4 regions of the Agarivorans sp. D1326 genome follow, and region 1 is predicted to be linked to each of the others. Evidence: predicted binding sites of a transcription regulator. Region 1 holds the regulator's gene; each other region holds the start of a gene.
What was found. Region 1 encodes sigma-54, which starts transcription at its own class of promoters, with help from an activator protein. Its sites were predicted from a motif close to GTTGGCACGNNNNTNGNNT; they were not measured.

Region 1 (8,201 bases):
AAACTTGGGTTTTGCTCAAGCAACTGATTAATTGCAGCATCGCCTTCGGCAACTAATAAATCTCGCTGCTTTTCCAACGCTAACTGCGCTTGAGCTTGATAAATGTGCTTGTTGCGAATTTTATCTAAGCCTGCACTGATTGCTTCTTCATCTTCGGTACGCATTACCTTGCCAATGTAATTCATATGGCGACGCGCCGCTTCCCGCTTGTCTTTTAGGCGTTTAGCTAAGGCAATGGCTTCGCGCAGTGTTGGGCTCATTTCAATAGTGGCGAGCTGCGGGTTGGTAAGGGCAACTAACTCGGCACCTATTTTTTTCAGCCGATCTGCTTCACGTTTGATTTCAGACTTGCTGATCCAATCGTCATCATCATCATAGGGCTGTTGATTCTTCATTTTTAACTCTCGTGGTACTTTTTTTCATATCTTACCAGTTCTTGCATATGGTCGCTCGATGAGTTTTGTTATGCTAGTGCCATGCATGGAGATGAAGAATAACAATGAGCCCTGAAAAACAAGTTAGCCAAGAGTTAAGTCAATTGAAGCAGGCGGTGGAATTCGCCTTAGAGCAAGCCAAACAGTTGGGTGCCGATGAGTCTGAAGTATCAATTTCAAAGCAAACTGGGATTTGTGTAGCAACCCGTGACCAACAGGTTGAGACTTTGGAGTTTAATCACGATGGCGCCTTAGGCATCGCCGTATACTCAGCTAATTGTAAGGGCAGTGCTTCAACCTCAGACTTAAGCCCAGAAGCGATTAAAAATGCAGTGAAAGCTGCCTATGATATTTCGCAATACACCTCTAAAGACTCAGCCGCTGGAATCGCCGATAAACAACTTCTAGCTAGCGATATTCCCGATCTAGAGCTGTTTCATCCTCATCCCTTAGAACCTGATTATTTTATTGATGTGGCTAAGCAGTGCGAAGATATCGCTTTGCGTAACCCGCAAATTAAGGCGAGTGATGGCGCTAACATCAATAGCCATTATGGTGTGAAGGTATATGGTAATAGTCACGGCTTTTTAGCCGGTTATCCAACTAGTCGTCATAGCATTAGTTGCATGCTAATTGCTGGCGAAAAAGAGATGCAACGTGACTATGCCTACAGTGTGGCGCGTGATTTTGCAGATCTTGATAGTATCGAAACCATAGCCGCTAAGGCCCAGCAAAAAACCTTAGGGCGCTTAAATAGCCAAAAAATCTCTACCTGCGAAGTACCCGTGGTATTTGACCAAGATGTAGCCAGTGGGCTATTTGGTCATTTAGTTGGGGCCATTAGTGGTGGTAACTTGTACCGTCGTTCGTCGTTCTTGTTAGATAGCTTAGGCAAGCAATTATTCCCTAGTTGGTTGTCGATTTACGAAGACCCATTTATTAAAAAAGGCTTGTCGAGTACGCCATTTGATAGTGAAGGCGTCGCACCAACCGCGAAACACATTATTGCTGACGGTAAGTTAGAAACTTACTTACTTACCAGTTATTCGGCGCGTAAGCTGGGAATGCAAAGCACCGGCCATGCTGGTGGTATTCATAACTGGAAGGTTAAGCACAGTGGCATAAGTCGCGCAGAGTTACTTAAGCAAATGGGCACTGGCTTGCTAGTGACTGAGATGATGGGCCAAGGGGTAAATACCGTAACAGGTGATTATTCACGTGGCGCAGCAGGTTACTGGGTCGAAAACGGTGAGATTGCTTTCCCCGTACATGAAATTACTGTGGCCAGCACCCTACAAGAGATGTTTGCTAATATTGTGGCGATCGCTGACGACTTTGATAAAGAAAGTGCAATACAGTCGGGCTCTGTGCTGATTTCATCGATGAAAGTAGCAGGTAGCTAGGCGTTAATTCTCAGCTCTTAACCTTGTTGTTTGAACAGGTTAAGAGCCGTTGACCAGATAACCCTGTTGTTTAGGCCAGCACTAAGGTGGCCATCCCTAAGAAAGAAAATAGCCCCATTACATCAGTCACGGTGGTTAATGCCATACCGCCTGCTAGTGCTGGGTCAATTTTAAATTTCTTCATTAACAGTGGAATAGTTACGCCGGCTAAACCGGCCAGTGACATGTTAATGAACATCGCACCAGCAATAATAACCCCTAAGGTCCAATCGCCTTTCCATAGAGTAACTACCAAGGCAATCACAGTTGCCCAGATAATCCCATTTAGCATGCCAATTGCAGCTTCTTTGCCAATTAACCAACGTGAGTTACCTTCACCAATATGCCCCACGGCTAAACCACGAATAACCAAAGCAAGGGTCTGATTGCCTGCAATTCCCCCCATGCTGGGTACAATAGTCATTAAAATGGCCAAGGTGGCTAACTGCTCTAGGGTTGATTCAAACATATTGCTGATGGAGGCCGCCACTAAGGCCGCGCACAGGTTTACTGCTAACCAAAAGGTGCGGCGTTGGGTACTTTTAACCACTGGGGCAAAGGTATCTTCATCATCGTCCATGCCCGCCATACCCATCATGCTGTGTTCAGCATTTTCGCGAATAATATCGACCACATCATCAATGGTGATCCGGCCTAGCAGTTTACCTTGTTCATCAACTACTGGAGCCGAAATCCAGTCATGGCGTTCAAATAATGCTGCTACGTCGTTTTCATCCATAGATACATGGATGGTCTCTGCGTTTCCATCCATTACTTCTCGAACATTAACGTTGGGGCTTACCGTAAGTAGAGTAGATAAAGGAATATCGCCCAGTAGCAAGTCATCTTCGTCAACTACGTACAGGGCGTCGGTAGCCTCTGGCAGTTCGCCACGTAAACGTAAGTAGCGTAATACCACGTCGATACTTACGTCGGCTCGCAAGGTAATGGTATCGGTATTCATGATACTGCCAGCAGTATCTTCAGGGTAAGCTAGAGCCGCTTCTACACGGTGCCTGTCTTGACCATCCATTTGCTCAAGAACTTCTTGGTACACGCTGTCGGGCAGACTTCTTAGTACATAAGCGATGTCGTCGGTATCCATGCCTTCAGTTGCGGCGGCCAGTGTTTCTGGAGCCATTAACTGAAGTACCCCTTCCATTACATCTTCGTTTAGTTCTTCGAGGATTTCACCATGTTGCTCGGGATCGGTGAGTTGCCATAACACTTTACGCCCTGCTGGTGGGCTAGATTCTAGTAATAGTGCTACGTCACAGGGAGGCATTTGATGAAGCATGCGCCTAACATGCACGAACATACCACTGTCGAGGGCTTGATTTAGCTCCTGTAAGCGTTTGTGCTGATTAGGGTTTAACTCCATCTCTTCTGGCATAAGCGATCCCTATTGTTATTTTGTTATGTGCTGCTTGCTAATTGTAGCTTGGCTTTATTGCGTATAGATTTATTCTTCGTTGAAGTTAGCTTCTACTAGGGCTTGAACCGCATCTAGAGCGGCTTCTGCGTCTGCGCCTTCAGATACTATGGTTAGCGTACTTCCTTGCGCACTGGCTAGTACCAGTAGGCCCATAACGCTGGCTGCAGAAGCCGTTTTCTCCCCATCGATAATACTCAGCTCAGCGTCAAATTGCTGTGCCAGCTCAACCAACTTGGTGGCAGGACGTGCGTGCAGACCTAATTTGTTTTTTACTACTACTTGTCTAGTGAGCTTCAAGGCGATGTTCCAAAGTTCGGTGGCGTCGTTGCACTTTTCGATGAGCGCTAAAGAGGCTAGCAAGTTGCTCGGCCACATACACCGAGCGGTGTTGTCCGCCAGTACAGCCAATCGCAATGGTTAAATAGGCGCGGTTGTTAGCTTCTAAATGCGGTAACCAAGATTGCAATAACTGGCTAATCTGCTCGATATATTGAGTAACTAAAGGCTGCGCAGCCAAGTATTCTTGCACGGCTTTATCTAAGCCGGTAAGTGGGCGTAGCTCTTCTTGCCAATGTGGGTTAGGTAAAAAACGCGCATCAAACATGTAGTCGGCATCGTTAGGCACACCATTTTTAAATCCAAAGGATTCGAACACCAAAATTAGCTGTTGTTGTTGGTCACCAGTAACGCGCGAGCGAATTAAGCCGCTTAGCTCGTGTACAGATAAACGGGAAGTGTCGATACGCAAATCGGCATTTCTAGAAATGGGGGCTAATAGCTCGGTTTCTGACTCAATCGCTTCTGCTAAAGATAAATTGCTTTGGCTAAGCGGGTGTACCCTGCGTGTTTCGCTGTAACGGCGGATCAGCGCTTCATCCTTCGCATCTAAAAAAATGCTTAATAGATTAATGTCTGGTCCTGCATCTCGTATTAGCTGTCCTACCGGTGATAGCTCATCGGGAAGATTTCGAATATCAATGCTAATTGCTACTTTAGAATAGGTTTTTTTTAAGTTGTCGATAAGTGATTGCCAAAGCACAACCGGCAAGTTGTCGACGCAATAGTAGCCGAGATCTTCCAATACTCTTAAGGCGACGGTTTTACCTGAACCCGAGCGCCCACTAACGATGATCAGTTCCATGATAATCCCTAAGGCTGATAAGAGTATTAGGCTACCATGATGTCGTACAATTCGTCATCACTTTGTGCACAACGAAGTTGTTTACATATTTGCTTATCGTTAAGTTTTTCAGCTACTTGAGCAAGAGTATTAAGATGTTGCTTACATTGGTCTTCGGGTACTAGTAATGCAAATACCAAGTCTACTGGCTTGTTATCTATAGCATCGAAGGAAATAGGGGGATCGCAACGCAAGAAAACCGCTGTGGCTTGATGCTGGTTGTCGATACGGCCATGAGGAATAGCAATACCTTGGCCAATACCTGTGCTGCCCATTTTTTCTCGATTTAACAAGCTTTCAAAAATGCATTGGGTAGTGGTATCAAGCTGTTTGGCAGCCAGTTCGCTTACTATTTCTAGGGCGCGTTTTTTTGAAGAGCATTGAACTGCACTTTGGGTGCAGTCCAAGCTAAGTACTTTATTTAGTTGCATGGGGGTGGCTAACGTTTGTTAAGTTTTTCTTTATGTTTGATGACTTGGCGATCAAGTTTATCAATCAGGCTGTCGATGGCGGCATACATGTCAGAATGCTCAGAGGTTGCAAATACTTCGCCGCCGTTTAAATGTAATGTGGCTTCAGCAATTTGGTTCAGTTTTTCTACGTTGAGGATGACGTGAACGTTATTGATCTGATCGAATCGTCGGGTGAGTTTGGCAAACTTGGTGTGGACATATTCTTTCAAAGATTCAGTTATTTCTACGTGGTGTCCAGTAAGGTTAATTTGCATTGATATCTTCCCCTTTTAGTGGCCTTAGATAAGGCTCTTACGTTGGTTAGAAGGTGGAATTGCTAAAGACTCACGATATTTAGCAATCGTACGTCTTGCCACCTTGATCCCCTGATCTGCCAAAATATCAGCAATTTTGCTGTCGCTGAGTGGTTTACTGGTATTTTCGGCAGCTACCAGTTTCTTGATTAATGCACGAATAGCGGTTGATGAACACTCACCCCCGCCATCGGTAGCCACATGGCTAGAAAAGAAATACTTAAGCTCGAAGATGCCGCGAGGTGTATGCATGAATTTTTGGGTGGTTACCCGGGAAATGGTGGATTCATGCATTTCTACAGCTTCTGCAACATCGTTCAGTACCATTGGCTTCATGGCTTCTTCGCCATACTCAAAAAACGCCTGTTGATGATGAACAATGCAGTTGGATACTTTTAATAGGGTTTCGTTGCGGCTCTCGATACTTTTTATAAACCACTTGGCTTCTTGTAAGTGGCTACGAATAAACTGGGTATCGTTAGCGTTGGTAGAGGTTTTACTTAAAGATGCGTAGTGCGAGTTAACACGCAACTTAGGCATTGCATCTGGGTTGAGTTCTACAACCCAGCGTCCTTGGCGTTTTACAACCGATACATCCGGGATTACATACTGGGCTTGATTAGGCTCAACCGCGTTACCAGGTCGAGGTTCAAGCGTATGAATCAAACGCATGACTTCGCGTAACTGGTCTTCTTTAAGTTTGGTTTTGCGGGCTAATAGACGAAAATCGCGATTAGCTAATACATCAATGTGATTCGAAACTACATCTTTGGCTTCATTTAGCCAAGGTGTGTCTTCGGCAAAACGGCTTAATTGGATTAGTAAACACTCTTGCAGCGAGCGCGCTGCTATACCAACAGGGTCGAAATGTTGGATGCGTTTAAGTACTGCTTCTACTTCATCTAGCTCTACGTCTAAGTCATTGTTATCGCTTGAACGTAAGCCTTCTAATAGCTGCTCACAGTCTTGGGTTAGGTAGCCCGATTCATCTACCGCATCAATAATGGCTAAGGCAATAGCTTGGTCTACTTCACTAAATGGAGTAAGTTGCATTTGCCACAATAAGTGGTCTTGTAAAGAGTCGACAGTTTCGCCCTGAAACAACATATCGTTGTCATCGCTCACGGCGCTGCCAGATGAGCTGGCTGGGGCAGAACTGGCGCTGTAGATATCGTCCCAAGTAGAGTCAACAGGAAGGTCGTCAGAAACAGTTTCTTGATTAATGGCATCACCTGCTTCAATTTGACTGTTGTCTATGTCCGCAGTGGATTCGGCCTCGGTAGACTTCTCATTGGCAGATTTAGCGTCGGTTGCGTCACTATCACTGGCGTGAGACTCATCCGCCTCAAGCAGAGGGTTACTTTCCAGAGCCTCTTGAATCTCTTGCTGTAAATCCAGTGTTGAAAGCTGGAGTAAGCGAATGGCCTGTTGTAACTGGGGGGTCATGGTTAACTGCTGACCAAGACGCAACTGCAAAGATGCTTTCATTAACTACCGCTGTTCCTTCTTCTTATTGTCTTTTTTTAAACTTGCACTTTAACTATAGCTTGAATTGTTCTCCGAGATAAACTCGTTTCACATGTTCGTTTTCGAGAATTTCTTCTGGCTTTCCTGAGGCTATCAATTCGCCTTGGCTAACGATATAGGCATGCTCACAAACATCGAGAGTTTCTCGAACATTGTGGTCGGTAATTAGTACACCTAGACCGCGATCACGTAGGTGTTCAATGATCTTTTTAATATCGATAACAGAAATAGGATCTACCCCTGCGAAGGGTTCGTCAAGCAAAATAAACTTGGGTGCGGCGGCTAGCGCTCGAGCAATCTCAACTCTTCGGCGTTCACCACCCGACAAGCTCATGCCTAGGTTTTTGCGAATATGGCCAATGTGAAACTCTTCAAGAAGGTCGTCTAATGCACCAATTTGTTGCTCTTTATCGAGGTCTTTTCGGGTCTCTAATACGGCAAGAATGTTCTTCTCCACAGATAAGCGGCGAAAGATAGACGCTTCTTGCGGAAGGTAGCCAATGCCTTTGCGTGCGCGGGTATGCATCGCTGTACTCGAAATATCGTCATCATCGATGAGGATGCGGCCTTGGTCACGAGGCACCAAACCCACCACCATGTAAAAAGTGGTTGTTTTGCCAGCACCGTTTGGACCTAACAAGCCAACAATTTTACCTGTTTCCACATTTAGACTTACGTTTTTAACTACCTTACGGCCCTTGTAGGCTTTAGCTAGGTTTTCAGCAATTAGGGTACTCATTATTGCTGGTCTTCCTTGGGCGTTAGTTCGTCAAGCTGCTGAGGCAGGAAAATAGTGGTTACACGGCTGTTTTCGTCGCCTTGTGCCACCATTTCTTGTTTATTGATGCTGTATTTGATCATTTTACCTTTTACCAAGCTCTCTTCTTGTTTGAGCTGAGCATTGGTAGTGAGTGTTAGCGTTTGGGTTTTTAGGTCGTAACGCACTTCGTTAGCCTCAGCTTCAATTGGCTTGCCGCTATCAAGTAATTGATAAAACGTTGCTGGTTCGCCTTTAGCGATCATTACTTCGCTGCCTTTTTCCTCGCTACCAATAACACTGAGTTCTTCGGCGTGCATTTTAATCGAGCCTTGAGTCACCACAACATTATTGTAAAAGGTGACTCGGTTTTCTTTGATATTGACCTGCTGGCGGTCAGCATCAACAATAATTTGTTTGTTGAAGTCGTCTTCTAGTGCTTGTGAACCCCAAGAAAGCATAAACAAGCTAGCCGCAAGTGCTAACTTACTCTTGTGGGTTGTGGTAAACCGCTTCGATATCATCTAATAAAGTCACTATTTCGTTGGCTAAATCACCGTCCATGCCAACGCCATACAGTTCGTATGAAGGGCCATAAACGGTAACAGGTTGATCGCTGCTCATGGTTTCTGTTTGCAGGTCGATCTCCAATTTTTCGGT
Region 2 (8,201 bases), on a different contig from region 1:
AAAAGCTTCCCATTACTGGGTTATACCGCTGATCCTCAGCTAAAACTTGAAGAATTTGCGGTATTAGATCAGCAAGTGACAATGGGTGACTCGCTCACTTTTGCGTTAGCGCTGCGGGCTGAAGAAATGCAGCAAAAGTTTGTTTTAGATTACGCTGTGCACTTTATGAAAGCTAACGGTAAAACCGCCAGTAAAGTCTTTAAATTAAAGAACCTTAGCTTAAACAAAGGAGAGATGTTTGCGATAGAAAAGAGTCATTCTTTCAAAGCTATCTCTACTCGCAAATACTACCCTGGTGAGCACTTTGTGGCTTTGCATGTGAACGGGCAAGAAATTGACCGTTTAGCTTTTACATTAAAAGAGTAAATACTTACTGGCGCGCAGGCTAGCTGAGGTTGGCATGTAAAAGGGTTAGCTAAGCTAACCCTTGTTGGTTTTTATTGTGCTGTTAGCTCAAGTAAACGCCAGCGCCCACGAGCATAATCTGGCTGCCCATTGCTAGAGATTACTTCACCATTAGATGTGGAGTTGAACTCAATTTGAATCACATCTCCTTGAGTTAAAGAAATATTGTTCCAAGTATGTTTAGTGGCTTGATAGTTATTGGCTGATTTAGGATTAGTGTACTCAGCTAATTGCTGACCATTTACCACTAAGCGGTAGCTGCTTTCACCATCATTTTCTGTCAATGTAGTAATGGTAATATCGTAGTTTCCACTTTCGCTATTAAAGGTATAGCGGGCCGCTGCGTACTTGTCCTTGTAGGCACCTGCGTTTACCGCTAGCGCATTATTAGCATTGTCTTTATAAGCTGGAACAAAACCGCTCACTTGTGAAATATCAAAGCTATTAATATCTAAGCTAATTTTGCTTGTTGGCGGCAGGTTCGGTGTATTACCGCCTTGACCATCTTCGTTTAGCTCTCGGTTTGTAATAAGCACAACCCAGTCTTGGTTTGCTTGGCTAGGCGCAGTGCCAATGTTGAGTTTTGCACCACCGGTTAGGCTTAAACCTTTGCTTAATACACCACTGCGAGGGTTGAACCAATACACTTGGTAAACGTGGTTATTGTTTAGCTGAATATCGGTAGTTCCGCCGTTACGCAGGTTAATAATGTAGTTGTGTTGTAGGTCGGATAGTACCCAATCGTTAGTGCTTGACGTCGCACCGTTGTCTACTTGAAGATCTTGCAGGTTTAAACCCAACTGCTGTTGCAATATATTGCTAAAGAAGTAGTTAACATGGCCAGTTTGTTGCCATAGTTGGTCAAACTCGCGTAAGTCTTCTACCGCTAAGTCATAGGCGTGGGTACCATCATTTTTTAAGTACCAAGAGAAACCCGCACCGCCCGACATAACACTTGCCCACATCCAGTAAATACGCTGGCGAGAGCTTACATCTTGATAAGGTTTAGGCGCATGGCTACCCGAGGCTTCGGTATACGTAACGTACCATTGCTTACCGGCAGCAGCGGATTTGTTTAGCCAACTAATCGTTTCGCCGTATACCGAATTACGCGTGGCTGTAGCGCTCGCATTTTCGGGAATACTGCCATATTGAATGGTTGGCCCGCCGAAGCTAGCGTGACCTAACATATCATCGTAACGATCGTGTTGGCCTGGGTAAGTATGCAGGGTAATGCCATGATTATAAGGGTCGAGATTTTGAATATAATCCGAGTAAGATTTTAACGCTGCAATTGAAGTGGCATCTTGCTCTTCGCCTAGGTTCCATTGAACTGCAGGGTGGTGAGCAAAGCGTGATATTAACTCACGGTAATATAACTTACGCTCTAAACCTAGAGTGGCATTGTTTAGTAAGGTTTCGTTTTCAGTTTCTTGAGTCATCATATGCAGCATTAGACCTTGCTTGGTCATATGTGCAAATACGCGCTCCCATTGGTCTAACTTACTTACGTCAAAGGTGCGTTTGTTGTTGCCATTTTCTTGGTAAACCAACCAAGGATGAGCGTCACAACCGTCACCTTTCACCGTGTTAAGCATCATATAGGCGCTGTTTACTTTGCGTGAACCCAGGTAATTAACTAGGCCAATTAAGCCTTTGCCTTTGCCGCCGGCCCAACTAGGGTCACCGCTTTGCCAGTCACTTTCATGCTCAGAAAACTGGTGCAAAATGCCCTTACAAGAGCCGCCGCTGCCTTTTACGGTATTGTCAAAGTCAGCATAACCTAATAGGTTTTCTGGGCTACCTAAGCCGGCTTCAATGTAGATATTGCCTGTTCCAGCAAAGCGTTGGTAGCGTTCGCCGTTTAAGTGTTGCAATAAACCTTGGCTGCGTAAGTCTTGGCTATCAGCGGTAGACGCTGCAACGGAGAACTGTCCTTGTTGCCCATCAATATCAGCAATTGCCTGACCAGCATTGAGCTGTTCGCTTACTGCGATGTTAGTACCTTTGCGGAAAGACACTTGGTAGTTCCAATCACCCGTGCTTGGAGGCATAAAGTAAGCGCGCCAAACGTCACCTTGGCCAGCACCAGTATCGGCTGCGTTACCGTTGGCTGCAAAGTGCCCAGGTACAACGAAGCGTTGATTGCCTTGGCTAAAGGTCACGTTAAAACGATGATTAGTAAAGGTAGCGTCGTTACCTTCATCAGCAAAATAGCCTTTACAGGTAAGCTCTACGCGATGCCATTGTTGGTTTTGGTCGCTAACTTCACAGGTTTTTGCTGTGGTAGTTGCGAGCGTTTCTGGCAGTTCTAAATCTTGAGCTTCGCCATTAGCTACAGAGCTATGACGAAAAACGATGCGGTCTACTTTAAAAAACTTAGAACGCCCCGACAGAGTAAAGGTATATTCTTCACCTGCTTTCAGATTGTATATCGCATTATGCTTAGCGTGGTTTTTATCTAAACGTTTACCTGATGCCCACACAAACTGCTGATCGGCACCGCCATAAAACTTAGTATCTGAGCTTAAAATGTCTTTAGTGGCATTACCTTCGCCTGCAACGGCTTCATAGTTACCATCTAGTCGCACATAACCGTCGTTGGCTACATCGCTGCGGTTGTCTATGGTCTCTCTTGCCACGTACATATGTAGGTGATAAGTGCCGGTTTGGGCAGCGGTAAACGTATACTCTAAAGGTGAATTTACCGGACCTGAAATATAGCTATTGCCGTTAAATTCTAAGTAGCCGTTACCGGTGTAACCAGCGAGGTCAGATTTTTGTTGCCACTCGCCCAACTCTGACTGAGTATTTTCAGCTTCAATAACAATTAGGCCATTCAGCTCTTGGTATTGGGTGTTTACCGAAGGAGTACTGCCGCCGTTGTCACCGCCATTGTTGCCTCCGTTATCACCGCCATTATCACCGCCAGTGTCGCCCCCATTGTCACCACCGTTACTATCCATTTCCCGGCATACTTCGCTGCCACATTGGCAGTAACTTTGGTCGCTGCGTGAATTTACACAGTCGTTGGCAATGTTACCGTAGGTGTTTTTACACTGGGCGGTAGTATCACATTCGTCGCCATATTCGGGTTCTGGCGGCGCAGTAGGCTGAAGATCGGCACATATTCCATCTTCACACATACAATAGCTTTGGTTACTGCGCGAGTTAACGCAGTCATATGCGGTTTCACCATAAAGGCTTTTACATTCAGATGTTAAATTACATTCATCGCCTTTTACCGTAGTAAGTTGTATTGACGCAGGCTGAGCGCTGAAGCTATCTAACAATTGATTTAAGTTGATGCCTTGGCTGCCTGTTCCGGCATTGGCAAATAAAGAAAAGACAAGGCATAAGAAGCCTACTAAATCCTTGGTCTTTCTCGCTTTGTGTTTATGTAGTTTCACTGGATTTTCCTTGTGTTTGTTTGATCAACAAAGTGCAAAGAAGGCTTATCTTTATCAGTGATAAACCAGTCGTCTGGTCTGTAACGTTTGTACTTAGCGTTGAGTATTTAAATTGATTAACTTTTTATAATGTTTTTTGTCAGCGAGGATTTGAGCAATTAATTATCAATATGTAAAGTTGTAATTAATTGTTTTAATTGATTTTTTCAATCAATTTTAATCTCATATTATTTAAGGGCTGAGAATGAGGGTTTAAGCTGTTGCTCATTAGCGACAGCTGACAGAGAAAGGACTATTTTAAGAAGCCATGGGTGATCATTGGGTAACGATCGGCTATTTGTTGGTATTGGCCGTTGTTAACAATTATTGCTAAACCACGATTAAATGATTCAAGCAGCTTAGCGGCGCCTTCTGTTTTACGCGATATGAGCAAATGCACGCTACTGCTCATTACATCATTATTAGATATACACAAAACTGCCTGTTGTTGAGGACTTAAGTAACGGTTTATAAGGGTAGTTGCGGCGACTCTATCAATTAAAAATGCATCGATGCGTTTGGCAAACAGCTTTTTTAGGTTTTGTAAGTCTGAATTCACCTCTTCGATTTCATATAGGCCTTTGTCACCATTTAGCCAAAAATCTTCGGTATAGGTGTAACCTCGCACGGCGCCTACGACTTTGCCTTTCAAACTGGCTAGGCTGGTGAACTCCCCGGTTGAATTTAAGCTAACTAATACGCTTCCGCCGTACCAAAGTGGCTCGGAGTGAAAGAAATGCTCTTGACGCTCAGATTTAATCGCCCAATAAGAAGTGGCTACATAACTACCTACTCGGCTGGAGTTTAATGCTCGTTGCCAGGGCAAGTAACGAAAACTCACCTCTGTTTCTACGGCAGCAAACGAGGCTTTAACAATGGCATTTATTAAACCTTCATCATCGCGGTATTGAGAGGTGAAGGGTGGATGCTCACCGCTGGCTATAGTGATGCTTTCAGCAGCGCTCTGGTTACTGACTACCAGTAGGCTTAAACAGAGAAGGGTACGGAACAAATAAATAATGGTAACTCTCTATTGGTAATAAACACAGCTGAGTAAAAAAGCTAAAGCGTATATTAAGCGTAGTTCTCGCCTAGCTTTAAGCAAGGTTTCCAGCGGAGTATCGTTGTTCGCTAGACTGTATTTTTAATCTTGTCGAATTTTTTTACAACTAAACTCTTATTGTATTGTTTAATAATATATACAGATGAATAAAGCTATGAAAATTAAAGCTTTTACTTAGTTGGCCTAATTCCTGCTTTTAAGCTGTCAGTTTTAATAGTTTGTATTTATAAGTATTTGAAAAATATAAACTTGGTCAAATAGTTATCAGTTTTCGGTCGTTGCCGTAGTAGTAGGAAATGTTTTATGTATTTTGCAAAGTTAAGTCGATTTACGCTTGTGACCTTTTCATTGGCCTTGTCTGTTGCTTCTCAAGCCAGCGTATTAAGTGACTACAACTTAATTCTTACCGGTGATTACAACTACCAAGGTGGAGAAGTAGAAGGTCGCACTCTTCTTGGCGGCAATCTAAATGCTACTGGTCATTCGCCTACTTTTGCAACCCGAGAAACCACGGTTATTAATAAAGACACCGTGACTGTTGTTGGTGACGTTAACGCTACCAATATTAACCTTAATGCTGGCAGCTTAAGTTATGGCGGCAGCTACAATGTAAATGGCAATGTTAACCTTAACGGTGGCGGCTCAGCAGTTCAAAGCATCAGCGCTAAGAATCAACTGGATATGCAGGCTACTTTTGCTGCCGTAGAAGCGGAGCTAAGAGCAGACTCTGCTTACTTCGCTGGCCTAACCAGTAACGCAGTATTAAGTGGTAGTCATTTGTCCTATGCCGGTAGCGATAGCGTGGCGGTGTTTGATGTTGATTTTTCTAGTATCTTCGCCCAAAACAATTCTTTGTCTTTAGATGCCGGTTTAGCTGAAACAGTGATCATTAACGTATCTGGTAGCATTGTAGATATTGCTGGTGGGGTAAACCTTACCGGGAGCGGCTTTGCCATTGATGCGGGTTTAGGCAACCTTGGCGCAGAGAATATTTTGTGGAACTTCTATGAAGCGGAATCAATCAACTTCAATAACTTAGCAACTGTAGGTTCGGTGCTAGCCTTAGATGCTGATATTACTGGTGGCGCTGTATTTGACGGAAGTGTAGCAGCCAAGAGCTATACAGGTGGTAGAGAGTTTCATAGCCATGGTTTTGATTGGACTCCACCGCAAGTACCCGCAGTGGTAAGCGAAAGCTCAAGCTTTATGCTATTTATTTTAGGCTTAGCTTTAGTCATTGTGTCGCGTCGTCGTAGTCGCATCTAAGTTTCTCTCGCTTAAACCTGATTGAAAGCCTCAAGTTTACTTGGGGCTTTTTTGATCCCGTTATGCTGTTCTGTTTTTTTATAAGCGTTAACTAAATTACCCACTAGTGTGAGCGTTCACATAATCTCTGCTAAATAAATTTAACTGATGAAATAAATTCGAGTAGTTTTGGCCTTAGGCCGAATTTTGAACATCCGCTTAGCGCAGTATCAAGCCTTATCGATATTTGGTCGTAGAACATAATTTGATAGAGATAATGAGGGAGCAAATCAATGAGCGTATTACCTAAGCATATTAAAAATCTACTGCTGACATCGGCCCTAGTTGCCATGGCTAGCCTAAGCACAGCGGCTAATGCGGCGATTAAAGTAAAAGCTGAAAACTTTAGCCAACAGCAAGGGGTACAAACAGAACCTACGGCCGATGCTGATGGCGGAAACAATGTTGGTTATATTGAAAATGGTGACTGGGTGGAATACGCCATCGATGTTCCAGCTGCTGGCGAATACACGTTTTCTGCGCGAGTAGCCAGTGATACTAATGGCGGGCGCTTTGTTGTGCTGGCTAACAACGCCGAAAAAGCCACGGTAAAAGTAAAAGGAACAGGTGGCTGGCAAAACTGGGTTACCCTAGAAAATACCCTTAATTTAGAAGCCGGTGCGCAAACCTTACGCTTTAACTTTAAAGGTTCATCAGGCTATTTGTTTAACATTAACTGGTTTGAGTTAAGCGCTAAATAATTAGCAGCTAGACAAATTAGTGATGATAGAGCCTCGCCCTAGAGCGAGGCTTTTTTGTGTTTACGATGTATTAATACAGCAATGTTGCTTGGTAAGCGCCGGTGAGGCTATTAAAGGTGATTCTGGTTGAGCCTGCACTGTTTACCTTTAGGTTAGCGCCGTTTAAGTCGACAATACCATCGTTATTGTTGTCTCCAAAGTTACGTGACCAGTCATCGTAGACGTCAAACTTAAAGTCGGTGGTACCATCAAAATACACCACTATAGACCATGTGTAGTCGTCGATTAAGGTCATCGGAATCGAATTCCAGCCGCTTGGTTGACCACGAAAATATACCTGTGGGTAACGCTGTAACAGCAGGCCTTGGCCAATTTGTTCTCCGGTATCAAACAGTCGATAATTTTTGCCGTAGTAGTTATCAATATGGATATCTTGTCCATCGTTATACTCTAAATAAAACTCAAGATGTCGGTAGTATTCGATGTACTGTTGGCCACTCCATACTCCGCTAAGGCCATGTTCGTCGGCCACAATGTGACTTAAGCTTAGCGCTCGGCGGTAACTGGTTTTCCAGTTGTTGTCAGAGTAAACCATGGTCACTTTATCTTGCTCGCTATGTGATTTTGCGCGCGCTGTAACAGAGATTAAGCTACTGGCTCGGTAGGCGTCATCAAGTGCTATTGCTTGATGGCTGAGGTTTGTTTGCAGGTAGTCGTTAAATTGGTAGTTCTGTTGCTGGTTGTTGTCCCAATAGGTTTGCCCATTCACCTGATACCTAATGGCAAATTGGGTAGCGGCAACCGATCCGGCGAGTGGCAGCCTAAATGCAAAATTTTCGTAGCCGCTATGGCTTGCTCCCACATAAAAGGCCGGGTGATCTAACCACTCTCCGTTGGATGATTGGTAATGCAGCCAAACCTGTTTATTGGGGCCAATGTTTTTTACCTCAATTGCGCCCTCTAATTCGGCGCTATCAAAGCCATTTTCGAAGTATGGGGTGAAGTGAGCATGCTTTAGTCTTACTTCTTCGGCGGCTTGCGCTGCGAAGCTGAAAACCGAGAGCAAAACCCAACCAGCTATCACTTTTAGTGATTTATTTTTCATATTGCCTTCCTTGGATTGTTTTTGAGATGAACTCGCCATTAATACTGCTGCGAGCACGTTGAATATAGCAATGGCTAACAGGCTTGCTGGTTAAATCATCATTAACTAATCATTCTTCTCGTACTTTGGTACGAATGCGCTGGTGAGGGTTTTATCTGGCCCCGTTGTTTTGG
Region 3 (8,201 bases), on a different contig from region 1:
GGCGAATGTTGTCAGACATTGGTTGCTGCAACAACGACTCCAACCAAGAGCTAGCATTAAGCTCGCCTTTAGCCGCCACGCTAAAGCTAGAGAACAGCTCGCCCTCAATCACCAAAGCGCTGCGGAAGTTCTGTTTGATAGGATCCGCAAAATCTAAGCTTTGCAGCTTGGTTTGCGACATTAAAAAGCCCTTTAGCTTGGCTGCTAGTTCAACTGGGCTATTGCCATCGGCCAAGCGATATAAAAAGCCATCGGCCAAACCTTGTTTCACCCAATAATCCGCAGGTAAGGCTTGGCATTGCGCTTTTGTTAAAGGCTTAGCAGTAAGCAAAACCGCCTCACTGGCATATTCCCAAGCCGCTAATTTAACCGGCGTATACTTTGACTCAGGCTGACCAGAAAGAGGATCCACAGAGCTATCAACCACTTGGCTCACTAAGCCATCACTTGAATATTGTTCGGTCCAATGAATAGGCATAAATACGTGGCCGGCTTTTTGCCCTTCACTGACTTGAATTCGCACTTTTAGCTGACCAACATTGCTAGATAAGCTCACTATGCTGTTATCACACAAACCTTGGTTAGCTGCATCTTGTGGGTTCACTTCCAACAACGGCTCAGAGCTATGACTCGATAACTGCGCAGCCAAACCGGTGCGTGTCATGGTGTGCCACTGGTCTCGCATACGACCAGTGTTTAATACCAAAGGAAAAGCATCGCTAGTAACTTGCTGGGTTGCTTGGTTTGTCACCGCAATAAGTTGTGCCTTACCAGAAGCGGTAGAGAAACGACCATCACTGAACAAACTACGATTATCGCTACCCTGTTTGCTTACAGGCCAACGCTGCGGCTCAATGGCATCAAAGGCTTGCTGGTCTTTGCCCGACAACTCACTAATGTTAAATAAGCGCTCACCACTTTCTGCTAGCAGGCCAGATAACGCTGCGTGCTCACTAAATATCTCGGCAGAGCTGGTGTAAGAAAATGCTTCAGCAAACCCCATTTTTTGCGCCACTTGGCTTAATAAATACCAATCCGGCTTAGTATCACCTTGCGCCTCTACAAAGGCGCGCTGGCGAGACAACATTCGCTCCGAGTTAGTCACTGTGCCATCACGCTCTCCCCAGCCTGCTGCCGGTAACAGTACATCGGCATAACGGGTTGTATCGGTTTCGGCAATACAGTCTGACACCACTACCATTGGGCATGACAACAGCGCTTCGCGTATTTTTGCAGACTCAGGCAAACTTACCGCCGGGTTCGTGCCCATAATCCAAATAGCTTTAATCTCGCCTTTGGCAACTTTATCAAATAAATCAACGGCTTTATGGCCAGGCTTTTGGCTTAAGTTGGAAGTATTCCAAAAGCCCGCTAAGGCTTCTAAATGCTCAGGTTTGTAGTCTAAATGACCGGCTAATAGGTTAGATAAGGCGCCCACTTCGCGCCCGCCCATAGCATTAGGCTGACCGGTAATAGAAAATGCGCTAGCACCAAGCTTACCTAACTTACCTGCAGCTAAGTGGCTGTTAATAATCGCATTAACCTTGTCTACACCTTGGCTACTTTGATTTACGCCTTGGCTAAACACGGTCACACAACGCTCGTTATTAGCAAATAACTGGAAGAAACGAAGTAGCGCTTCAGGCTCTAAGCCACAGGTTTTAGCTAAGGCAGCTAGATCACCAGCGTCTTCTACAGCACTTGCCACTGCAGCTTCAAAGCCCTCGGTAAACTGGGCGATGTAATCACTATCTAATTTTCCATGCTCACTTAAATACGCTAATAAGCCATTGAACAGCGCTACATCGCTACCGCCATTTAGTGGCAGGTGTAAATCTGCAATATCGCAGCTATCGGTTCTACGTGGGTCAATCACTACGACTTTTAAGTTTGGATTAGCTTGCTTAGCGCGCTTTAAACGTTGGTAAACAATTGGGTGACACCACGCCAAGTTAGACCCTACTAAGGTCACCAGCTGGGCATGTTCTAAATCTTCATAGCTACCAGGTACAATGTCTTCACCAAAGGCGCGTTTATGGCCAGCAACCGCTGACGACATACATAAACGAGAATTCGAATCGATGTTTGAACAACCAATAAAGCCTTTAATCAGTTTATTAGCAACGTAGTAGTCTTCAGTTAACAGTTGTCCAGACACATAAAATGCCACCGACTCAGGGCCATGTTCAGCAATGGTTTGACTGAAGCGAGAGGCTACATAACTTAATGCTTTATCTAAAGATTCTTGATGGCCTTTAATATAGGCATGCTCTAAACGGCCTTGTTTAATCACCGTTTCACCCAGTGCAGAGCCTTTAGAACATAACAAGCCTCGGTTGGCCGGATGGCTCGCATCACCGCGCACTTCTACCGCTCCATTACTTGCTACTTTTGCTTCAACGCCACAGCCCGTTCCACAATATGGGCAGGTGGTCTTAATCCATTGTTGTTGAGACACCACGTAAACTCCTCACCTTATTCTTTGCTGGGCTTTTATTGCCCGCATTTATGCTTAGATACAAAGCAAAAGGCGAACCAATAAAATCCCGCAAAAACCTATTACTTAAGGAGTATAAAAAATCGATAAATTGGCAGAAAAAGCCGAATTTTGAGTGCTGAAACAAAATAGCGCACAAGCATGGTGCAAGATGTCCCGAAATTGGGCTTTATTGGAATAGCAGCAAGCATCTCTTTCCAGCTGTTTAAACCTCAATTCTTAAACGAACAGATGCAAAGCGCGAAATGGGGAAGCAATTAAACCAACCGCCTTATTTACAACAATGGCTAACAAGATATAAAACACAAAACCAGAGCCTTAGCTCTGGTTTCTATGCTTAGTTTACAGCTGGAGAAAAGTAAGATTTTATCCAATCGTAAAGTACTTGTTGGTTAAACTCGGCAAAAGCGATTTGGCTAAAATCACCCGCAGGGTCTTGCCCTTTAAAAGCAAATTTATACAGCACTTGCTCTGGATTTTGATCATGTAAAATCACAATAATTCGCTTGCTGGTTTTTAAGCAATCGATGGTCATCACATCAGCCGGCACGCCATTTTTACGCATGTTACGACTAATGCCTATCACCGGATCGATTTGCGCAAAATCTTGCTGAATTCTTAAATGAGCAGCGTTCGCGATATCAGACAATTTTATTAAGCGCTGTTCACTTGGGCTACTTTCTGCGGTTTGACTTTCCATTTACTAACCTGCCCGTAGCGCCAAAATAGCGGGAATATTTAAGGCCTTGCTGTAAGCAACAAAAGCTTGTTTCTTCTCGGCAATGGCCACTATCGACATCCGATCAGCTAGCTCGTTACCCTCTACCCCAACATGGCCATTTACATGCAATATTTGCAGTTTGTCTTTAAGCTGTTGGTAGCGTTCAAACATTTCCTGAATCAACTCCAGATTCTTAATCTCACCACCAGATTTCTTCCACCCCTTCTTCTGCCACCCTGCAGCCCATTGAGTAATACATTGAATGGAGTATTTAGAGTCACACAAAATTGCCACACGCAAACCTTTTTCCAGCTCTTGCTGGGCCATAATCATTGCTTGATTAAGGGCGTTTAGCTCTGCGGTATTGTTGGTGCCCATGGGGTTATATAAGCCATACCAAAGCTCGGCCAACTCTTCGTTGCGATACAAGGCTAAACCCGAACCAGCCTCTCCTGGGTTTGGCTCGCAACCACCGTCGGTATAAATTTTCACTTCTGCGGCTAATTTATTGATTTCCGCAGCGGTATAGGTTTTAACCGTTTGCCCCGACGCTCGTTTACGTGCAGGCGCAGCACCAGAGGCTTTTACACTAGCACTGGCCTTACCGCCAAAAGCCGCTTCAGCCTCAGCTAAAGTGGGGAAAGACTTGTAACGCGCGCCAGCAAACTTATCAATGCTGCGCTTACAGGTGGGCCAATCGTTAAAAATGCCGGTGTCTCGCCCTTGCCATACAACGTAGTACTTTTTAGCCATGTTTGATTCTCTTACTTATTTGCTGGCTAATATAACCAAGCAAGCGGCTGAACACGAAGGAAAACTTAGAATTTATCTAAGCGCGAATACTTAACTCAAACTGATTGCAAGTTATCTAGCAAAAACTGACTAAATACCGCCACCTTGTTTGGCATAAAAGCACGAGATGGATAAAGCAACCATATTGCACTATCGCTATTTGCTCCTGTCACTTGCCAATCGCTAAGTACCTGCACTAATTTGCCAGACTTAAGATCCTCGCGAACCGTCCAATCGGCCAGCAACGCTAAGCCCATGTCATGGTTCACACACTCTTTGATTGCGGCAGCACTCGATAAACTAAGCGAAGGGGTGATTGCAATCTTTTGGCTAGTTTTACCTTGGCTAAATAACCACTGCTTATTTAGCTCGCGATAAGTAAAACCTACAAGGTTATGGTTACTAACATCGCAAGGTTGTTCAATCTTAGCGCTCCGCTTGAAGTAAGCCGAACTCGCCACCAGTAAATAATTAACATCCATTAGCTTACGAGCCACCAAGCTACTATCGTTAAGTGCCCCGTGGCGCAACACCAGATCAAATTGCTGAGCAATAAGATCAACTCTGGAGTCGGACAAATCCAACTCCAATTGTATCTTGGGATAGGCTTGCTGAAACTTACCCAGTAGAGGTGCTAATACCAATTGGCCAAAGGAGCTGGATGCGCTCACTCGTAGTAACCCCGAGGGCTGCAAAGTTTCGCCTAAGGCCTCTTGCTGAGCTAAATCAAACTCTTCTAACAAGGGTTCCATACGCAAATAATAGCGCTCGGCAGCTTGGGTTGGATTAAGTGTTCGAGTGGTTCGCTGGAACAAACGCAAGCCCAATTCCTCTTCTAAACTGGCAATGGTTCGAGAAATAGAAGACGCTGCTACATTGCGCTGCTTTGCCACTACAGCAAAGCTTTTAGCCCGATAAACCGCCACAAAAATCTTCAGCTTAACAATGTCCATTGGTGCAAAATCCGCATTAATGATTTGCATACAGCCTAGTTTATTGTGCATTTAGATCAACTTAATCTCACTAACAAGAGAGCTTAGGGAGATTGGTTGATGCAAAACACTACACACTTTTCAGGGAAAACCGCCCTCATCATGGGCGCGAGCCGTGGCATAGGCCTAGCGACAGCTCAAGTACTCGCAAGCCTTGGTGCCAAAGTGGTACTGGCAGCACGCAATGAGCAAGAAATTGAAAAACAAGCGCGATTCATAAAGCAACAGGGCAAAATTGCCGATGCCATCGCCTGCGATGTAAGCCAATATAGCTCGGTGCTTAATGCGGTCGACTACTGCTTGTCACAGCACGGACAAATCGACTTTCTAATTAACAATGCCGGGGTGATTGAGCCTTTAACAACATTGGTAGAAAGCGATCCAAGTTTATGGGGCTTAGCAGCCGACATTAATTACAAAGGGGTATATCACGGCATGCGAGCAGTATTGCCACACATGATTAAGGCTAAGTCTGGAGTTATTGTTAATCTTAGTTCTGGCGCAGCAAATAGCGCCCTCTGGGGCTGGAGCCACTACTGTTCGAGCAAAGCCGCCAGTCAAAAACTCACCGAAGTGGCACAACTAGAAGTGGCTGAACACCACATCCGTATAGTGGGTTTGTCACCAGGTACAGTCGCTACCGACATGATGGCAAGCATCCGTGATTCACAAATTAACGCGGTGAGTAAACTCGATTGGAATAGCCATATTCCAGCCCAATGGGCTGCCAAAGCAGTCGCGTTTTTGTGTGGACCAGAAGGACAGCAATTTGCGGGCAGCGACTTCTCGTTAAAATCGGAGCAAGCCAAGCGCTTAGTGGGTTTACTTGACTAAATAGCAGAAAGGCCGCAAAAGCGGCCTTCTAAATTTCAACGAATAAGTTGGTGTGAGACAAACTAAAATGTGTTTACTTAAGGCGGTGATACAGGGAGTCTTTAAGCTCTGCCCTATCATGTTTTAACTGGTGCATCGCCTCGTCATCTATCGGGCCGCCACGCAGCTCCAACACACGAATCTCTTTATCTAAGGCATTGTAGCGCTTGGTGTCTGCGGCAAACTTCTCATCGCTGCCCGTTAAGGCAGTAATCTTATCTAGCAGTTCTGGAAACTCTTTTGCCAAAGAATGATCTTCACCTAACATAAAAACTCCTTCCCATTTAAACCCGATATGTTGTTTTAGCCTTAGCCAAATTTAGCTAGTTCTTAAAACTTAGCAAATCCCTTGTAAAACACCGTATTAATTTGTCAGTTAAACTAAGTTTTTCTCATGATGAAAAATTTACTTGCCCAAACTTAATATATGAAATATCGTATATATGTTTTTACATATATTTGGTTGCTGCAATGTTATCTGTGTTGTTTTTATGTACCGCAAATGCTGCTCGCTCTCAGTTAGCCGAAGCCTTGGTTAACCAGCGTTACACCGAGCACTTTGTGGCTTATAGTGCGGGCACTCAGCCTAAAGGCATCGACCCTCGCACCATTAAACATTTACAGGCTCAAGGTCTATCTAGCAGCGGCCTTCGCAGCAAAACCATTACAGAACTTGAGCAAGATATTCAACAACAAACTCAGCGCCCTGCTTTATTTAATTTCATCATTACTTTGTGTGACAGCGCTAAACAAGAATGCGCCTTACTGCCAAATGGCGAAGCGATTTTGCATTGGAATTTGCCCGATCCCGCTAGCCAACAAGGCATGGCCTTATTCGAACAGGTATTTAGCGAACTAGAACTGCGTTTAGCCGAATTTGTGCGTTTTAATCACAACCCACAAGCCGCACTGCAAATCGAAGCTATCGATGTATTTAAGCAGTTTAGCGACAATACTCGCTTACAAATTTTGATGCTGATAGAAGATGAGCAGCGCTTGAGCGTTAATCAGCTTTGTACTGCTCTAGAAGTAAGTCAACCAAAGGTATCGCGCCACCTAGCCTTACTGCGCGAATGTCAGTTGCTGTCTACCACGCGCCAAGGCCAGCAGGTGTTTTATCACCTAAATCCCTTATTACCAGAATGGGTGGCGCAAACGCTATCAACTACGCGAGTAGCCAACCCCAGTTATATAAACCAGCCGCTAGCACGCATTAGGCAGCAGGCTAATCCCCAATTAGTTAATCAAGATTAAGGTACTTTTATGTCTTCACATCCTATTTTTGCCGTTGATGTTAGTGACACAGCGCAACTACTGTTAACTCCTTGCCCAGGAACTAAAGGGGTAGATCTCTCTACCTCACTACAACAGCTTTGCTACAAAAATAGCCCGGCACTCATCACCTTAATGACCGAGCAAGAACTGGCCGATAACGACCTAAGTGATTTACCGAAAACTTCTGTCACCCACGACATGCAGTGGTTCCACCTGCCTTTAGCAGACGACACTGTGCCAGACGAAGCTTGGGAAGAGCAATTTCAAAGCGTGCTGCCGCGTTTTTTACAGCTACTAAACAATGGCATGAACTTAACCATTCATTGTAAAGGTGGCAGCGGCCGTACTGGCTTGCTAGCTGCTCGCATTATGCTAGCGCTAGGTTTTGATCTAGACGATGCCATCGCAAAAATTAAAGCAGTGCGCCCTAACGCATTCAGCGTGCCTGCTCAACAAACTTATATTCAACAATTTGCCAAATAAGAGACTTAGTAATGACCATTAAAGTAGGAATTAACGGCTTTGGCCGTATTGGCCGCCTTGCCCTGCGCGCAGCTTACGACTGGCCAGAGTTAGAGTTTGTAATGATTAACGATGTGGCAGGCAATGCCGAAACACTAGGCCACTTGCTCGAGTTTGATTCTGTACAGGGGCGCTGGCACCACGGTGTTGAGCACAACGCCGATGGCATTGTTATCAACAACAAAACCATTAAGTGCTACCAAGAAAAAGACTTAAGCAAAGTAGATTGGTCGGGCTGTGATGTGGTACTTGAGTCTACCGGCGTTCACCGCTCTAAAGCCAAATTAGCACCTTACCTAGCCCAAGGCGTGAAACGTGTTGTGGTATCTGCGCCGGTTAAAGAAGACGGTGTAGCCAACATTGTTGTGGGTGTGAACGACGATATTTTTGATGCTAGCCAACACCAAATTGTTACCGCCGCATCTTGCACCACTAACTGTTTGGCACCAGTAATTAAAGTGATTCAACAGCACTTGGGTATTGAGTCTGGCTGCATGACCACTATTCATGATTTGACCAATACCCAGAC
Region 4 (8,201 bases), on a different contig from region 1:
ATATCAGTGCCAAATTTGTGCCTTTTGTAGTCCAATAACAGAATAAGGAGTCGTAATGGCTTATTTTTTGGTGACATTCATTTTCTTCATGGTGGTTATTGCCGCTATGGCTGTGGGCTACATTTTCCAAAAGAAAACCATTAGTGGAAGCTGTGGCGGAATTGCTTCTTTAGGCATCGAAAAAGTGTGTGACTGCCCCGAGCCTTGCGATAAGCGCAAAGCCAAAATGGCCTTGGTTGAGCAGAAGAAAAAAGCCCGCCAAGCCATGTTAGATGAGCATCGCATTATCTAAGGCTAACGGCTTTATCATTTAAAAAAAACAGCGCCTTTGCGCTGTTTTTTTGTTTTATACCAATCACACTAAGTAAGTGATCAGAAATAACGCAGGAAAAATACTCGAGAAAAAGGCAGGATTTTGCGATAAGTAGTTATTCTACAATCAAAAATCCTAACGCAGTTATCGAGAATTTTAACCAGATAGAATGAACAGTTACTTAGTACGATTGGTATTAGTGCTAGTCCCCTTTGGCTATTCCTTCACGCCTAGGATCGGCCGCACCTACTAACCTATCGTGGTAGATCCTTATGCCTTGTAAACCCGAAGTCATATCTTTGATTTTGGTTTTGTAGCCTAAGGCTTCTAAAGCCAATTGCTGATCTGCACCGGCTGTATTGGCTTCCAGCTCAAAGGTGCCAAAACGATTGTTTAAATGAGGCTGTTCAACCGCTTGCTGTAGGCTCATTCCCCAGCTCAAGTGGTTAACTAAACTCTGCGCTACATAACCGATAATGCTACTGCCACCCGGTGAGCCAATGGCAATAATTGGCTGTTTGTTTTCCATAACAATGGTTGGCGCCATAGAAGAGCGAGGGCGTTTATTGGCTGCGACTCCATTCGCCACTTTCTTACCGTTTTTCTCAGCGACAAATGAGAAGTCAGTCAGCTGATTGTTAAGTAAGAATCCTTTTACAAATACTCTCGAACCAAAGGCATTCTCAATGCTACTGGTCATCGACAATACGTTGCCTTGGGCATCCACAATACTGATGTGAGTGGTAGAAGGAAGCTCTAGGCTTTGGTCCATGCTGCGATAGGCGTTTAAAGGCAACTCGCCAGGGCTAACCGAGGTTAAGGCTTTATCACCACTTAACAGCTTAGCGCGTTTGGCGAGGTACTCGGGGCTTAGTAAGTTGCTAAGTGGCACGTTGACAAAATCACTGTCGGCAAGGTAGGCGCCTCGGTCTGCAAAGGCTAGGCGAGAAGCATCGCCGAGAATACGCCAGCTTTGTGGATTATTAGGCCCCCAGTCTGCCAAGGGGTAATGTGCAGCGATGCCGAGGATCTGTCCAACGGTGCTAGCGCCTGAACTCGGTGGCCCCATGCCACATATTGAGTATTGAAAGTAAGCAGAGCAAAGGGCAGGGCGCTGTTTTACTTGGTAATTGGCTAGATCTTTTTCACTAAGCAAACCCGGGTTGTCATTGAATTGACCAACAGCCGTAACAATTGCTTTGGCGGTATCACCTTGATAAAAACCTGAAGCGCCTTGCTCTGCGACCAACTGTAAGGTGTTAGCGTAATCAGGGTTTTGTAGTAAGTGCCCTTCGCGTAAAGGCTCGGTTGAGTCATCAAAGAAGTAGTCGCGGCTAGTTGGGTAGCGACCGAGGCGTTCAGCGTCGCCAGCAATTAACTTAGCCAATCGCGGGCTCACTCTAAAACCTTCTTTAGCTAAGCCAATTGCCGGTTTAAACAAATCTTGCCAATTGGCGCTACCGTAGCGCTGATGCATTTCTTCAAACAGCGCGATAACTCCAGGTGTGCCTACTGAACGCCCACCCACCACCGCATCATAAAACTTTAGTGGTTTACCTTGTTGGTCCAAAAACAAGCCAGCATCAACTTGTGAAGGGGCGGTTTCTCGGGCGTCAAAGGTGGTGAGTTGTTGCTTGGCTGCATCGTAATACACTACAAAAGCGCCGCCACCAATACCTGAGGATTGCGGCTCAACCAAACCTAGTACGCTTTGCACGGCAATCATTGCATCTACGGCGTTGCCACCTGCTTTTAGCACCTCATAACCGGCTTCAACCGCTAAGGGGTTAGCAGCCGACACCATGAATTTTTTGGCAGTGACCTCGGTCTTAGCCTGCACTCCGCTGGCTAACTCTGGGGCATAAGCATCGGCGCTTTGGCTATTTGAATAGCAAAAGCCGCTAATTATTAGGGTTGATGCAATGAGGCTGCGAGTAAACATGCTAAATCCTTTTTTAATGCGTATTTAGCCAGTGTAGCAGTCCATATATTAATCGCCATCGCTTGTTTATATGACTGAATTTATGCAGGTTTTTCTATTTGTATGAGAATTGAGCACAGCGGTGACGTAGATAAGAGACAGCTTGAAGCCGCATAACTCGTCGGTTTTGGCTTTTATTACTATTTAGGTGTCGCTTGTAGGCGACGCTGGCATTTTAATTGCGTCCCTGGATTTTGGTTAAGTTGTTGATTTTAATTGTTTTTTAAAAGTTGGTTCGGCCTTTGCTATATGTAGTTCGTCAACCGCTAAACCTAGTTAGCGGCCATTTAGTGAAGTAGATGTTAAACAAGGAGTTTCTTATGAACTTGAAGTATAGCTTTCCAGTGTTAGCGCTATTTGTAGCCAGCCTAGCCTCGGCAAATAGTGAAGTGTTCAAAGACCTAGATACCAACCAAGATTTGGTGGTAAGCATGGAAGAAGCTGCCGAACTACCGATCCTTACTGAAGTATGGAGTGAGCTTGATACAGACCAGGATGGTGTATTAAGCCAAGCAGAATTCATAAACCTTGAAATTTCCGTTCAACCTGAAGACCCTGAAAACAGCGAAGTAGCTGAATAGTTAGTTCCTTTATGTTTTCGTGAACCGATCCAATTTTAGGACGCTGTCGGGGGCCAATTTTTCTGCGATTTGGTCTAGTTTGTAGCAGTTTTAATCCTCGATAATTTTCCAGCGCTTAAGTCTGTGCTAGCTTAAGCGCCTTTTTTTTCTTTATAGCGAGCTACGTTGCGGTACCGCTACGTTAGCAAATAAAATTCCCGCCACAATCGACATGAAAATCAAAAATGTTTGCGAACCAATATTGGGGATGCTCACCATTGACTCACCTAGTACCAATGAATTTAAGCTGATATAAGCCTTACTACCCGGTACCAATAATACTATGCCTTGCAGCAATACCACCGATGCCGGAGACTTGGTTAACTTGGCAAATAGGTTTGCATAAACACCCACAATAAATGCCCCAACAAAAGGACCTAATGCTTCGCCTAGGTAGGCGCTGCCAGCAAAGGCAGCAGCATAGGCAATCACTCCCGAAAGAATGCCCCAAGGTAAATCTTTAGCGCGTACTTTAAATACCACGCTAAGGCCTAAGGATAACAACACCACACCTAGCCACTTAATCCACCAGGTGCTAACAAAGCTAGATTGAAGATCAACCTGCCCCCAAATTAGAGCACCAAAGGCCATGCCTAACACCGCGCCAAAATAGAGTTTAAACAACACCATAATGCCGTCCATTACCCTTGCTGTACCCGATATTAGTTCGCGCGCGGCTAACTCGCTTAAACCAAGAGTAAGCGATAAACCAGGAATGAAAATAATGATTGCCGAAAGCACCACTATGGGGATGTTTACATCAGGCACAAACTGAGAAATAGCAACGGCGACAAAGGAGCAGAGCAGCGCAGCCACTGGCTCTAAGGCTTCATGTACCCCTTTAGAGTGCTCGGCGCGATAAGCCAAATAAAATGAAATACAACTAAGCAAGCTCGACCAAATAATGGTGCTCCAATTGGCCGACATTAACATGGCAAATGCGCCGCCAGTAATGGCAAAGGCCAAGCAAATTACCCAAGGAGAGTGTAAGGCTGGCTGATTGGCCATTTGGTTTAGCCGCTCTATGGCCTCGGCCAAACTGATCTCTTCTTCGGTTACTTTCTTAACCAGCTGATTGGTACGGGCCAATAAACCTAAATCGATTTCACCGGGCTTTACTCGCATCACATAGTTATATTCTTGAGTATCGTCTGGTGCCCAAAGTACAAAAGTGAGTGAGGTAGGAGTAACTAAAAAATAGCCATTTAGGCCTAAGGTCTCAGCGACATTACTTAGGTGTGACTCTAAGCGAAACGCCGGCGTACCATATTTATGTAAGGCCTTGCCTAGTCTGATAATGAAATTACGTTTTACTTCAAAGCTTGATTGTTTCAATGCGGGGGCTAATTCTAAAAAGCGGATGCTTAATTGTATCTCACAGATTGGCATTTGGTGTAGTTGTCTTGAGATAAAAAACTCCTGCCTGCGTTTTAAACAGAGAAATTTTCCTATTTTTTAATGAAATAGCGTACAGAATCGGCCTGATCATTTATCATTTACAGTTAGCTAATTATTCTCACGTGCTGTCTCGGAGGACACCATGGCCGCTGGTAAATATTTACGTTGGAAAGACGAAAACGGTAACGAGTTTCGCCCTGTTTCAATATCTGGTAACGCATTACTTAACGATCGTACTTTAAATAAAAGCTCAGCTTTTAGTTTTGAAGAGCGCGAAGCCTTTAATTTGGCGGGCTTGTTGCCTCCTAAGCCGCAAACCTTTGAAGATCAATTAAAGCGTGTTTACCAAGGCTTTTTAAGTGCTTGTAGCGACATTGAGCAATACCAATACCTACGCGCACTGCAAGACAGAAACGAAACCTTGTTTTATGCATTGGTATCTCGCCACATTGAAGAAATGGCGCCGATTATTTATACCCCAACTGTAGGTAAGGCCTGTCAGGAATTTAGCCACCGCTATCAAAAAGACCGCGGGTTATACATTACCGCAGAGAATGTCGATCAAATGGGCGAGATGGCGCGCCACTTCGCCGGTAAAGATATTAAGATTATTGTGGTTACCGACAGCCAAGGTATTCTCGGCCTCGGTGATTTAGGTATTGGTGGCATGGGCATTCCTATTGGTAAGTTGTCACTGTATACCTTAGGCGCAGGTATTCACCCTGCACGTTGTTTGCCGATTGCGCTTGATGTAGGTACCGATAATCAAGACTTGCTCAACGATCCTATGTATTTAGGCCTTCCGCAAAAACGGATGCGTGGTCAAGAGTACCAAGACTTCATTGAGAAATTTGTGGCGCAAACTAAGCTGCACTTCCCAGAAGCCGTATTGCAATGGGAAGACTTTAGTAAGTCTAATGCCTTCGATAACCTATCTAAGTATGAAGACGAATTACCATCATTTAACGATGATATTCAAGGCACCGGTTCTGTGGTTTTGGCTGGCGTGATTGGCGCTACTAAAATTAAAAACGAAACCCTTGGTGAGCAAGTTTACGCTGTGTACGGCGCAGGCGCCGGCGGGGTAGGTGTTGCCGACCAAATATTTGCTGGCTTGCTTAAAGAGGGCATTAGCCACCAAGAGGCACGTGATCGTATTTTCATTCTAGACTCACGCGGAGTGGTTTTTGATAACCGTGAAGATCTCGATGAATACAAAAAACGTTACGCTAAGCCGTTTGAACTAGCCCAAAACTGGACGCTAGCCGAAGAAGGCAAGGCGAGTTTGGGCGAGCTTATCGATAATACGCCGGTTACCGTATTATTAGGCTGTAGTGGTGTAGGCGGTGCATTTAAAGAAAGCCATGTGAAAAAGATGCTGGAATATACCGACCGCCCGATGGTATTCCCGCTATCTAATCCAACCGATAACTGTGAAGCCCTACCAGAAGATGTATACAAGTGGACCAATGGCCAAGCCATTGTGGCCACCGGCAGCCCCTTTGACGACGTAGATTACAACGGCAAAAACTACCGTATTGGTCAGGGTAACAATGTGTTTATTTTCCCTGCAGTTGGCCTTGCAACCATTGTTTCTGGCGTGAGCAAAATCACCATGGAAATGTTTACCACAGCGTCGTTTGCTTTGGCCGAATATGTTTCTCAAGAAGACTTAGACAGCGGCTGTGTATTCCCAAGAATGCGTGAGCTAAAAGAAGTTTCTGGCTTTGTAGCTAAAGCGATTTTAAAGCAAATTCAAGAAACCGATCCGCAAGGCTGCTTGAGCGGTAAAGACATCGACCAAGAAATTGCCGAGCATATGTGGGAGCCTATTTACCTGCCATATCGCAGAGTATAAGGCCTTAACAATAAATTAGCAGTTAAGAATAAAAAGGAGCCAATGGGCTCCTTTTTTGTATGAAGAGTGGATGCAGGGTTTAGCCTTAGTTAGCAGTAATTTCCCATACTGTTAACGACCCACTTACTTCGTTACCTACCAACAATAATGGTTGGCTGGTTGGGCTGCTATCGGCGGCAACAAATACCAAGCTTTCTGGAGCTAAGTCACCAATACCGTCATCAACGCTTAAACCTTCTGTTAGGTCACGGTTAATTACGTAGGTTTCGAACTTGCTGTTGTAAGGGTTAGTTACATCGTAAACCATAATGCCGCCCATGCGCTCTAAACCAATAAAGGCGTAGGTTTTGTCGCCAACAGTGCCAACAGTTAACGCTTCAGGTTCAGCGCCTTTGTTTTCTGAGCGAGAGTCGCCTTCGTTCTCATCATCACCATTGTTAAAGGCATTGCCGTGAAGTGCTGCAGTGATACGACCGACTTCATCACCAGAATCGAATACTACTAAACCATTTTGATCCCATACGGTGAATGAGCGAGCGCCGTAGGCTACGGCAGTTTCATACTCGCCATTGCCGTCGGCATCACCCAGTACATTTGTTACGCGTAAGTCATCAATCTCGCCGCCGGCTTGCAGTGCTTCTAGCATAGAGCCTGCTTGGGCGGTAAGGTTTTTAAGTTTTACTTCTTCGGTAAAGGCTAAGCAACCATCGTCTTCATCGTAGTCTTGACCACCCGCAGCAATACAGGCAGCTTCGTCGGCTACATCAAAGAAATACTCACGTGCATCACCTTCGTTGGCAGTAATGAGGAACGGCGCCCCATTCCACGAGAAAGAAGCAATAGTGTCTGGCATGTAAGCGCCGTATAAGCCGTCGTATTGGCCAAAGCTCACTGTGCCATCCTCGTTCCCGTCAAAGTTTAACCCTGACCAGTCTTTATATCCCAAGCCGATAATTTGCACGCTGTTATCGCTTAAATCTACAAGTGCTAAGCCGTTGTTTTCTTGAAGCGTTACATAGGCCATGTCGTTGCTGGCGGTAATGTATTCAGGCTCTAAATCTTGTGCAACAGTGGTGGCAATTACTTGGCCGTTTAAAGTACGACCACTTGGGTTAGGGAAATGTAGCCCTTTAGCTTCAAGCTCATTTTGCATGCCGTTAAAGCTAGTAAAGTCGATGATAGTGGCGCTAGTTGCTGGTGTTCCATCAGTTACGCTAATGACTGCAATTGAGCCTTCAGGATCGTTGTTGTAATCGCCGCTTGGCTCACCTTCGTTAGCCACAATCACTTTGCTGCCATCAGGCGTGAAAGTAACCATATCTGGCAAGTTTCCTACTTCAACGGCACTTAGGAATACTGGAGTGCCAGCGTTTAAACCATTGTAGAAAACAATGAAACCGTTGTTGGCTTGGGCGTCGGCTTCAATGGCTACTGCCATTAAATCATTATGCACGGCAATGCTGTTGGCTCCGCCCAAAGCAACGCCATTGGCTTCGGTTGGTAAAGTAAGTGGGGTAGCGCTTAGGTTAGTATCGCTAGTTGGAGCACTTAGTTGCTCAGAGCTAAGGCCAGAAGCATCAATCATCTCAACCGTTGCGTCAGAGCTATTAATGGCATAAATAGTTTGAGTAGCAGCGTGGTATTGCAGGATCTCAGCGGCACCGTCTGGGTTTAATACTGCGCGACCAACCGGGTTAAGCATGATGCTGCTAACAGCATCTGCACCAGGCTCACCGTTTAAACCATTTTGACCATCGTCACTACTACACGCTGTTAATGTTAGGCTAGAAATTACTGCCAATGAAACCAAGCTCTTCTTGAGCATCATGTTATATCCCTATAAATAGTTACAATTCGAAGGGCATTTTGTGTACTCAATGTGACTTTACGATGACGAAAATATGACAATCAATGAAATGTTCCAATAAGGTACAAGTGAACTTAAACCTGAAGGTTTTAGCGATCCACTGTTCTGTAAGTGATTGAATTCAATGCCTATTTCACCAGATCTATTTAACGCTTTAGTTTGAT

Region 2: a site for sigma-54 is predicted at 5,095-5,113, ahead of ACYFDN_RS11740 (choice-of-anchor A family protein). Genes of this name have one in related genera too.
Region 3: a site for sigma-54 is predicted at 2,522-2,540, ahead of ACYFDN_RS17595 (nitrate reductase). Genes of this name have one in related genera too.
Region 4: a site for sigma-54 is predicted at 2,524-2,542, ahead of ACYFDN_RS08005 (EF-hand domain-containing protein). Genes of this name have one in related genera too.

What each region holds. Positions count from the first base shown of each region.
Region 1 covers NZ_JBTWEN010000009.1:126,250-134,450, reverse strand. Annotated here, with positions in the region: gene yjgA (ribosome biogenesis factor YjgA) at 1-395, opposite strand, end outside; gene pmbA (metalloprotease PmbA) at 500-1,837, shown strand; gene mgtE (magnesium transporter) at 1,908-3,269, opposite strand; gene ACYFDN_RS17160 (HPr family phosphocarrier protein) at 3,339-3,608, opposite strand; gene rapZ (RNase adapter RapZ) at 3,595-4,452, opposite strand; gene ptsN (PTS IIA-like nitrogen regulatory protein PtsN) at 4,479-4,922, opposite strand; gene hpf (ribosome hibernation promoting factor) at 4,931-5,218, opposite strand; gene ACYFDN_RS17140 (RNA polymerase factor sigma-54) at 5,243-6,745, opposite strand; gene lptB (LPS export ABC transporter ATP-binding protein) at 6,798-7,523, opposite strand; gene lptA (lipopolysaccharide transport periplasmic protein LptA) at 7,523-8,002, opposite strand; gene lptC (LPS export ABC transporter periplasmic protein LptC) at 8,028-8,201, opposite strand, start outside.
Region 2 covers NZ_JBTWEN010000005.1:194,016-202,216, reverse strand. Annotated here, with positions in the region: gene ACYFDN_RS11755 (DNA alkylation repair protein) at 1-366, shown strand, start outside; gene ACYFDN_RS11750 (DUF5060 domain-containing protein) at 438-3,815, opposite strand; gene ACYFDN_RS11745 (substrate-binding periplasmic protein) at 4,108-4,866, opposite strand; gene ACYFDN_RS11740 (choice-of-anchor A family protein) at 5,221-6,183, shown strand; gene ACYFDN_RS11735 (carbohydrate-binding protein) at 6,456-6,923, shown strand; gene ACYFDN_RS11730 (hypothetical protein) at 6,994-8,028, opposite strand.
Region 3 covers NZ_JBTWEN010000010.1:44,837-53,037, reverse strand. Annotated here, with positions in the region: gene ACYFDN_RS17595 (nitrate reductase) at 1-2,458, opposite strand, end outside; gene ACYFDN_RS17590 (hypothetical protein) at 2,835-3,197, opposite strand; gene ACYFDN_RS17585 (ribonuclease H1 domain-containing protein) at 3,201-3,971, opposite strand; gene ACYFDN_RS17580 (LysR family transcriptional regulator) at 4,067-5,014, opposite strand; gene ACYFDN_RS17575 (SDR family oxidoreductase) at 5,063-5,836, shown strand; gene ACYFDN_RS17570 (HP1242/YdcH family protein) at 5,910-6,143, opposite strand; gene ACYFDN_RS17565 (metalloregulator ArsR/SmtB family transcription factor) at 6,347-7,129, shown strand; gene ACYFDN_RS17560 (phosphatase domain-containing protein) at 7,139-7,633, shown strand; gene ACYFDN_RS17555 (ArsJ-associated glyceraldehyde-3-phosphate dehydrogenase) at 7,645-8,201, shown strand, end outside.
Region 4 covers NZ_JBTWEN010000003.1:308,666-316,866, forward strand. Annotated here, with positions in the region: gene ACYFDN_RS07990 (FAD:protein FMN transferase) at 1-38, shown strand, start outside; gene nqrM ((Na+)-NQR maturation NqrM) at 56-292, shown strand; gene ggt (gamma-glutamyltransferase) at 516-2,255, opposite strand; gene ACYFDN_RS08005 (EF-hand domain-containing protein) at 2,615-2,875, shown strand; gene ACYFDN_RS08010 (threonine/serine exporter family protein) at 3,026-4,249, opposite strand; gene ACYFDN_RS08015 (NAD-dependent malic enzyme) at 4,455-6,170, shown strand; gene ACYFDN_RS08020 (choice-of-anchor I family protein) at 6,256-7,998, opposite strand.